Regions from separate parts of the Serratia sp. C2(1) genome, predicted to be linked through region 3. Evidence: predicted binding sites of a transcription regulator. Region 3 holds the regulator's gene; each other region holds the start of a gene.
The links. Region 3 encodes sigma-54, which starts transcription at its own class of promoters, with help from an activator protein. Its sites were predicted from a motif close to GTTGGCACANNTTTCGCTNT; they were not measured.
Positions count from the first base shown of each region.

Region 1: the regulator sigma-54 is predicted to act here: its motif matches at 1,405-1,424, upstream of V2S86_RS16390 (circularly permuted type 2 ATP-grasp protein).
Region 2: the regulator sigma-54 is predicted to act here: its motif matches at 1,764-1,783, upstream of glnA (glutamate--ammonia ligase).

Region 1 covers NZ_JAZFBA010000002.1:169,928-173,206, reverse strand. The annotation lists gene pyrB (aspartate carbamoyltransferase) at 1-99, shown strand, start outside; gene pyrI (aspartate carbamoyltransferase regulatory subunit) at 112-576, shown strand; gene ridA (2-iminobutanoate/2-iminopropanoate deaminase) at 799-1,185, shown strand; gene V2S86_RS16390 (circularly permuted type 2 ATP-grasp protein) at 1,460-2,896, shown strand; gene V2S86_RS16385 (alpha-E domain-containing protein) at 2,890-3,279, shown strand, end outside.
Region 2 covers NZ_JAZFBA010000007.1:107,833-111,111, reverse strand. The annotation lists gene glnL (nitrogen regulation protein NR(II)) at 1-87, opposite strand, end outside; gene glnA (glutamate--ammonia ligase) at 275-1,684, opposite strand; gene typA (ribosome-dependent GTPase TypA) at 2,055-3,279, shown strand, end outside.
Region 3 covers NZ_JAZFBA010000003.1:223,447-226,725, forward strand. The annotation lists gene lptA (lipopolysaccharide ABC transporter substrate-binding protein LptA) at 1-171, shown strand, start outside; gene lptB (LPS export ABC transporter ATP-binding protein) at 178-903, shown strand; gene rpoN (RNA polymerase factor sigma-54) at 954-2,387, shown strand; gene hpf (ribosome hibernation promoting factor) at 2,411-2,698, shown strand; gene ptsN (PTS IIA-like nitrogen regulatory protein PtsN) at 2,980-3,279, shown strand, end outside.

The sequences.
Region 1 (3,279 bases), on a different contig from region 3:
ACCACGCCGTACGCCTACTATTTCCAGCAGGCAGGCAACGGCATCTTCGCCCGCCAGGCATTGCTGGCGCTGGTATTAAACGCAGATTTGGCTCTTTAAGGGGGAACCGTCATGACTCAGGATAACAAACTGCAGGTTGAAGCGATCAAGTGCGGTACGGTGATTGACCATATCCCGGCGCAGGTGGGCTTTAAACTGCTGACGCTGTTCAAATTGACCGCCACCGACCAGCGCATCACCATCGGCCTGAACCTGCCCTCCAACGAGCTGGGCCGTAAAGACCTGATCAAAATCGAGAATACCTTCCTGACCGAGCAGCAGGCCAACCAGTTGGCGATGTACGCGCCGAAAGCCACGGTGAACCGCATCGACAACTACGAAGTGGTGCGCAAGCTGACCCTCAGCCTGCCGGACCATATCGACGGCGTGCTGACCTGCCCGAACGGCAACTGCATCAGCCGCAGCGAGCCGGTGGCGTCCAGCTTTGGCGTGAAATCCCGCGACGGCGACGTGCACCTGAAGTGCCGCTACTGCGAGAAAGAGTTCGACCATCAGGTGGTGCTGCAGGCGGATTGAAATATGCCCATTTGCCGGGAACGACGCTGTTAATCCGCGCGTCACTCCCTATAATGAGTCCCTGAAGATAATCTACCCACGTTGCTACCCAATGGATTTCGAGCCGCAGCCAGGCGGCAAGTACGAGAGTCCCCAGGAGCTGACTCAAGTCAGTGACTGGGGTGAGCGTACGCAGCCAACAACGCTGCGGTTTGAAAGACGAAGGGTATATCAGGAGAAAAAATGTCACGTAACATCAGCACTGAACTCGCCCCGGCAGCCATTGGTCCTTACGTGCAAGGCGTTGATCTGGGCAGCATGATCATCACTTCCGGCCAGATCCCGGTGGATCCGAAAACCGGCGCAGTGGCCGACGATGTTTCCGCACAGGCACGCCAGTCGCTGGAAAACGTTAAGGCGATCGTTGAAGCCGCCGGCCTGAAAGTCGCCGACATCGTGAAAACCACGGTCTTCGTGAAAGATCTGAACGATTTCGCCACCGTAAACGCCGCTTACGAAAGCTTCTTCACCGAGCACAACGCGCCGTTCCCGGCCCGTTCCTGCGTCGAAGTGGCCCGTCTGCCGAAAGACGTGAAAATCGAGATCGAAGCCATCGCCGTTCGTCGTTAATGCCACGACCCCGCGCCTAACGGTCAGCCATCGGCTGGCCGTTTTTATTTGCCCTGCCTGAAGCAACGATCCGTCAAGGTGCGCTATCAAGGATCATAGTGCCCCCAACGCCCCCCATTTTCGCCCCATTTTAAGGCAGCGCTCGCCGCTCCTGCACCCAAATCGCGCTTTCCCCTGCCTTTTTCCCGCTTTTTACGCCGGTTTTCGTCCCTTTCACATTTTGGCACATTTTATGCTCGATCCTGTTACAGCCTGCAATGTCAACGAGGTGACGATGCTAAATATCGATCTGTCCGCTTCACCGTTTTTTGATGAGATGCTTCTGGCTGAGGGTAAACACCGAGGCCACTACGAAGCTTACTGGCATTGGCTGCAACAGGCCGACCAAAAGGCCATTCAACGCAAAAGAGAAGAGGCTGCACTGCTGTTTCACCGGGTGGGCATTACCTTTAATGTTTACGGAGAGGATGACGGCGCCGAACGGCTGATCCCGTTCGACAGCGTGCCGCGCATCATCCCCGCCGGCGAATGGGCAATGCTCGATCGCGGCATTCGCCAGCGCGTACAGGCGCTCAACGCCTTCCTGCACGATATCTATCATCAACAACATATTCTGAAAGCCGGGATTATTCCGGCGGAACAGGTGCTGGCTAACGATCAGTATCAGCCCTGCATGCAGGGGGTCGATCTGCATCGCAATATTTACGCGCATATCGTCGGCGTAGATATGGTGCGCAACGGCGACGGCCAGTATTACGTGCTGGAAGACAATCTTCGCACCCCGTCCGGCGTGTCCTACATGCTGGAAAACCGCAAGATGATGATGCGCCTGTACCCTGAGCTGTTCGCCCAGCAGCGCATCGCCCCGGTGGAGCGCTACCCGTCGCACCTGCTGCAAACCCTGCGCGAAAGCTCGCCGATTAACGATCCTACCGTGGTGGTACTGACGCCGGGCCGTTTCAACAGCGCCTATTTCGAACACAGCTTCCTGGCGCAGCAGATGGGCGTGGAGCTGGTTGAAAGCGCCGATCTGTTCGTCAAGGACGGCGCGGTGTTTATGCGCACCACCGCCGGGCCGTGCAAGGTGGACGTTATCTACCGCCGGGTGGACGATGCCTTCCTCGATCCGCTGGCGTTCCGCCCGGACTCGATGCTCGGCGTGCCGGGGCTGCTTTCCGTCTACCGCGCCGGCAACGTGGTGCTGGCGAACGCCATAGGTACCGGCGTGGCCGACGACAAGTCGATCTACCCTTACGTGCCGGACATGGTGCGCTTCTACCTGCAGGAAGAGCCGATCCTCAACAACGTGCCCACCTGGCAGTGCCGCCACAAGAATGAGCTGTCGTACGTGCTGGCGAACCTGGAGCAAATGGTGGTGAAAGAGGTTCACGGCGCCGGCGGTTACGGCATGCTGATCGGGCCGGCGGCGACCAAAGACGAAATCGCCCACTTCCGCGCCCTGCTGCTGGCCAAACCGCACAACTACATTGCGCAGAACACGCTGGCGCTGTCGACCTGCCCGACCTTCGTCAACGACGGCCTGGCGCCGCGTCATATCGATCTGCGGCCATTTGCCCTGAGCGGCGCGGAAATTCGCCTGGTGCCCGGCGGCCTGACGCGCGTAGCGCTGGCGCAAGGCTCACTGGTGGTCAACTCGTCACAGGGCGGGGGAACCAAGGATACCTGGGTGTTGGAGGATGACGCATGCTGAGCCGAACTGCCAGTGAACTCTATTGGATGGCCCGCTATCTGGAGCGGGCGGAAAGCATCGCCCGGGTGCTCGACGTGACCAACAAACTGTCGATGATGCCGATCCGCGGCAGCGAGGATCATGATCTGCAGGTGCCGCTCAACCTGACCGGCACCGGGCAACTGTACGCCGCCGCCTATCCCGATCTGACGATGGCCAATTTGGTGAGCTTTTTTGCGCTCGACAGCCGCAACCACAGCAGCATCTACAGTTGCCTGCAAATGGGCTGGAACAACGCCCATGCGGTGCGCGGCAGCCTGTCTTCCGAAGTCTGGGAATGCATTAACGCCACCTGGATCGAAATGAAGCTGATCCGCCGCCAGGGCATAGGGTCGGTGGGTGCC
Region 2 (3,279 bases), on a different contig from region 3:
AACCGCCAGATCATCATCCAACAGCAGGATGCTGTTGATGAGAGAATTGAGGATCTGCCCAGCATCGGGCAGCTTGCCAGTTGCCATACAGCAGACTCCTGCACCTTTTTAGTGCATCTATGCTACCCCATCCGCGATGCGTGCGGTATGGAATAGTTTTGCAGAAAATACGGTGGAGAAAAAAACCCATCCGAAGATGGGCTGAAAGTTTCCACGGCAACAAAAAAACGACAACTAAAATGTGGTGCGCCATCCGCAGATGGCGCGGTAAGGCTTAAACGCTGTAGTACAGTTCGAACTCAACCGGATGCGGCGTCATGCGAACGCGGTCCATTTCTTCTTTGCGCAGGTCGATGTAAGCGTCGATTGCGTCGTCGGTGAATACGCCACCACGGGTCAGGAACTCACGGTCTTCGCTCAGTGCAGCCAGCGCTTCGTCCAGAGAACCTGCAACTTTTGGAATTTCAGCTTCTTCTTCCGGCGGCAGGTCATACAGGTTTTTGTCCATCGCATCGCCAGGGTGGATTTTGTTAATCACGCCATCCAGGCCTGCCATCAGCAGAGCCGCGAAGCACAGGTATGGGTTAGCCGCTGGATCCGGGAAACGGGCTTCGATACGGCGCGCTTTCGGGCTGGCAACCACTGGGATACGGATGGAAGCGGAACGGTTACGGGCTGAGTAAGCCAGCATGACCGGCGCTTCGTAGCCTGGGACCAGACGCTTGTAAGAGTTGGTGGTCGGGTTGGCCAAGGCATTGATCGCTTTAGCGTGCTTGATGATACCGCCGATGTAGAACAGGGCAGTTTCAGACAGGCCGCCGTATTTGTCGCCAGCGAACAGGTTGGTGCCGTTCTTGGACAGCGACATGTGGCAGTGCATACCTGAGCCGTTATCACCGAACATAGGTTTCGGCATGAAGGTCGCGGTTTTGCCAAATGCGTGAGCCACGTTGTGAACCACGTATTTGTAGATTTGGATTTCGTCGGCTTTCTTGGTCATGGTGTTGAAGCGGGTTGCCACTTCGTTCTGACCCGCGGTTGCCACTTCGTGGTGGTGCGCTTCGACCACCAGACCCATTTCTTCCATGGTCAGACACATGGTAGAACGGATGTCCTGTGAAGAATCGACCGGAGGAACCGGGAAGTAACCGCCTTTTACAGCCGGACGGTGGCCTTTGTTGCCGCCATCGTATTTGGTGCCGGAGTTCCATGCGCCTTCGACATCGTCGATAGCCACGTGAGAACCACGGATGCTGCTGCCGAAACGGATATCGTCGAACAGGAAGAACTCAGGCTCTGGCCCGAACAGTACGGTGTCCGCGATGCCGGAAGAGCGCAGGAAGTCTTCTGCACGCTTGGAAATGGAACGCGGGTCACGGTCGTAGCCCTGCATGGTGCCTGGCTCGAGAATATCGCAGCGAATAATCAGGGTGGATTCTTCGAAGAACGGATCCAGCACCGCAGTACTGGCGTCTGGCATCAGCACCATGTCAGATTCGTTGATGCCTTTCCAACCGCCGATCGAGGAGCCGTCAAACATTTTACCTTCTTCGAAGAAGTCGGCATTCACCTGATGAGCAGGGATGGTGACGTGTTGTTCTTTACCCTTGGTGTCAGTGAAACGCAGGTCTACGAATTTCACTTCATGCTCATTCAGCATCGTCAAAACGTGTTCAGCGGACATACTTAACTCTCCCGGATTTATCATTGTCGTCGTCGTGGAACGAATCTGTGGAACTGGCTGTTTTTGCCTTGAATAGACTAAAGCGAAAACTGTGCCAACTTTGCAAAAGCGCTTTAATGGCCTCCCTGCGCGGGTTTTGCACAGAATCAGTATGCACCATTAGTGATGCATTGCACTTAAATGGTGCAATTAGAGTGGTGTGGGGCACTGCAATGGTGCAAAAGTGCACCAACTGCTGCTTTTTGCACCGTGAAAGGGATCACAAACTGACCTGTACACAGTTGTTTATAAGAGACTGTTGTGATCTTGTTTAGTACCTCGCTTAATACGTGTACAATAGCGCGCTATTTCTAATGCCTGAGGCAAAGCTGTGATCGAAAATTTGCGTAACATCGCCATTATTGCCCACGTTGACCATGGTAAAACCACCCTGGTTGATAAGCTGCTGCAACAATCCGGTACTTTCGGAGAGCGTGTAGAAGCCACCGAACGCGTAATGGACTCCAACGATTTGGAGAAAGAGCGTGGGATTACCATCCTCGCAAAAAACACCGCCATTAATTGGAAAGACTACCGCATCAACATCGTGGATACCCCAGGACACGCCGACTTCGGCGGTGAGGTTGAGCGTGTGATGTCAATGGTTGACTCGGTGCTGCTGGTTGTGGATGCAATGGATGGCCCAATGCCGCAAACCCGCTTCGTGACCAAAAAAGCCTTCGCTAATGGTCTGAAGCCGATCGTGGTAATCAACAAGGTTGACCGTCCGGGCGCACGTCCTGACTGGGTTGTCGATCAGGTCTTTGACCTGTTCGTTAACCTCGACGCGACCGATGAACAGCTCGACTTCCCAATCATCTATGCTTCTGCATTGATGGGTATCGCGGGCACCGACCACAACGAGATGGCGGAAGACATGACTCCGCTGTATCAGGCGATCGTAGACCACGTGTCTGCGCCGCAGGTTGAGCTCGAAGCGCCGTTCCAGATGCAGATCTCTCAGCTGGACTACAACAACTACGTTGGCGTTATCGGTATCGGCCGTATCAAGCGCGGTAAGGTCAAACCTAACCAGCAGATCACTATCATTGATAGCGAAGGCAAAACCCGTAACGGTAAAGTCGCAAAAGTTCTGACCCACATGGGTCTGGAGCGTATCGAAGCGGCCGTGGCTGAAGCTGGCGACATCATCGCTATCACCGGTCTGGGCGAGTTGAACATCTCCGACACCATCTGTGACACCAACGCCGTTGAAGCGCTGCCTGCACTGTCTGTTGATGAACCGACCGTTACCATGTACTTCAACGTCAACACCTCTCCGTTCTGCGGTAAAGAAGGCAAGTACGTGACTTCACGTCAGATCCTCGACCGTCTGAACAAAGAGCTGGTGCACAACGTGGCACTGCGCGTTGAAGAAACCGAAGATGCTGACGCGTTCCGCGTATCGGGCCGTGGTGAGCTTCACCTGTCGGTTCTGATCGAAAACATGCGTCGTGAAGGTTTCGAGCTGGCGGTTTCCCGTCCTAAAGTTATCAACCGTAAAATCGATGGCCGCATGCAAGAGCCATTCGAGAACGTGACGCTGGATATCGAAG
Region 3 (3,279 bases):
ACCGGGAACGCCTATCTGGAGCAGCTCGACAGCAACGTGAAGGGCGATCGCATCACCTATCTGGTGCAACAGCAGCAAATGCAGGCGTTCAGCGACAAAGGCAAACGCGTGACTACGGTTCTGGTACCGTCGCAGTTGCAAGACAAAAACGGGCAAAAGAAGAGTAACTAATCACTTATGGCTACACTCATCGCAGAAAACCTGGCGAAAGCCTACAAGGGCCGTAAAGTTGTTGAAGACGTCAGCCTGAAAGTGAAATCCGGCGAGATCGTTGGCCTGCTGGGGCCAAACGGCGCCGGCAAGACCACCACCTTTTACATGGTGGTCGGTATCGTCCAACGTGATGCCGGGCGCATCGTGATTGACGAAGAAGACATCAGCCTGCTGCCGCTGCACGCCCGTGCGCGCCGCGGCATTGGTTATTTGCCGCAGGAAGCGTCGATATTCCGTCGTCTGAGCGTGTATGACAACCTGATGGCCGTTCTGGAGATCCGCGAGGATCTCAGCAGCGAGCAGCGTGCAGACCGTGCGGTTGAGCTGATGGAAGAGTTCCATATCTCCCATCTGCGCGACAACCTGGGCCAGGCGCTTTCCGGTGGTGAACGCCGCCGCGTGGAAATCGCCCGTGCACTGGCGGCCAACCCGAAATTCATCCTGCTGGATGAGCCTTTCGCCGGGGTTGATCCCATTTCCGTTATCGACATTAAAAAAATTATCGAGCACTTGCGTGACAGCGGTCTGGGCGTGCTGATCACAGACCATAACGTGCGCGAAACGCTGGACGTGTGTGAACGCGCCTATATCGTCAGCCAGGGCAAATTGATTGCTCACGGCACGCCGGATGCCATTTTGGCTGATGAGCAGGTGAAACGCGTTTATCTGGGCGAAGAATTCCGCCTCTGAGTGCCGGCGCGTCCTGATGGACGACTGTTAACGGAAGTAGACTGAAGATTATGAAGCAAGGTTTGCAACTCAGGCTCAGCCAACAACTGGCCATGACCCCCCAGCTCCAGCAGGCTATTCGCCTGCTGCAGTTGTCCACGCTTGAGCTCCAGCAGGAGATACAGCTGGCGTTAGAGAGCAATCCCCTGCTTGAGCAGACCGATCTGCACGAAGAAATCGACGCCAAAGAGACGACCGAGACCGAAGGGCTGGATACCCGCGAGGCGCTGGAACAAAAGGACATGCCCGAAGAACTGCCGCTGGACGCCACCTGGGACGAAATCTACACCGCAGGCACGCCATCCGGCACCGGCACCGATTACAGCGATGATGAGTTGCCGGTCTATCAGGGCGAAACCACCCAGACGCTGCAGGATTACCTGATGTGGCAGGTGGATCTCACGCCCTTCTCCGATACCGATGTCGCCATTGCCACCTCGATAGTCGACGCCGTCGATGACACCGGCTATCTCACCGTGCCGCTGGAAGATATTCTGGAGAGCATGGGTGACGAGAATGTGACAATGGACGAAGTCGAAGCGGTTTTGAAGCGCGTGCAGCGTTTTGACCCGGTTGGGGTCGCCGCGCGCGATCTGCGCGACTGTTTGCTGATCCAGCTTTCCCAGTACGCAAAAGATACGCCCTACCTGGCTGAAGCGCGCCTGATCATCAGTGAACATCTGGCGCTGTTGGCCAATCACGACTTTCGCAGCCTGATGCGAACAACGCGGCTAAAAGAAGATACACTGAAAGAAGCGATGCTGCTGATCCAGTCCCTCGATCCGCGCCCGGGCCAGTCGATCAACACCGGCGAGTCAGAATATGTGATCCCGGACGTGCTGGTGCGCAAGGTGCAGGACAGTTGGACGGTAGAGCTCAACGCCGACAGCATTCCGCGGCTGAAGATAAACCAGCAGTACGCCGCCATGGGCAGCAGCGCGCGCAACGACAGTGACGGCCAGTATATCCGCAGTAATCTGCAGGAAGCGAAATGGCTGATCAAGAGCCTGGAAAGCCGTAACGACACCTTGCTGAAAGTCACGCGCTGCATCGTCGAGCAGCAACAAGCGTTTTTTGAACAGGGCGCCGAATTTATGAAGCCCATGGTGCTGGCGGATATCGCACAGGCCGTGGAGATGCATGAATCGACAATCTCACGCGTCACCACGCAGAAGTTTCTGCACAGTCCGCGCGGCATTTTCGAGTTGAAATATTTCTTCTCCAGCCACGTGAATACCGACAGCGGAGGCGAAGCCTCCTCTACGGCGATCCGCGCGTTGGTGAAGAAATTGATTGCGGCGGAAAACCCCGCCAAACCGCTCAGCGACAGCAAGCTGGCCACCCTGCTCTCCGATCAGGGGATCATCGTGGCGCGGCGTACCGTCGCCAAGTACCGAGAGTCTTTGTCCATCCCGCCGTCCAACCAACGTAAACAGTTGGTTTGACCTCAATAGAGAAGGAAGACACTATGCAGCTCAACATTACCGGACACCACATCGAAATCACCGAACCATTGCGCGAGTTCGTGAAGACCAAGTTCGCCAAACTCGAACAGTATTTTGACCGCATAAATCAGGTGTATGTCGTGCTTAGCGTGGAAAAAGTGCAGCAGATTGCGGAAGCGACGGTGCACGTGAATGGAGGCGAGTTGCATGCCACCTCGGAAGACGAGAACATGTATGCCGCAATTGACACCCTGATCGACAAACTGGCGCGTCAATTGAACAAACATAAAGACAAACTGAAACAACACTGACATTCTGGGCCGTCTCCGTCCGCGGGCACGGCTCAAACATAGCCCAGGTCGTCGGCGCGTTACTGTATTACCCTGGATAATTGGCGTTGCATCGAGGTGGCATGAGCGCTTATCCCGCGAACTTACACAGGTAAGTGATTCGGGTAAGTCAACTCAGCCAACCCAGAAGCGGCTTCAAGTATGACGGGTATGGGTACCGCGCCGATAAGCCATCAGGGTTAAACAAGGCGAAAAATCACCTCACAAGGCAACTTGCTGGTGTGGTTTTAAGTGAAGATGAGATGAACAACGAAACAATGCAATTAAGCTCGGTGTTAAACATCGAGTGCACCAAAAGCTCGGTACACTGCACCAGCAAGAAACGGGCTTTGGAGATTATCAGCGAACTGGCTGCAAAACAGCTCAACCTGCCGTCACAGGTGGTGTTTGACGCAGTTCTCACCCGGGAGCGCATGGGCAGTACCGGTATCGGCAACGGTATCGCCATTCCCCATGGCAAACTGGAAGAGGACACACTGCGGGCCGTTGGCGTGTTTATCCGTCTAGACCAACCTATTGCCTTTGACGCCATTGACAACCAG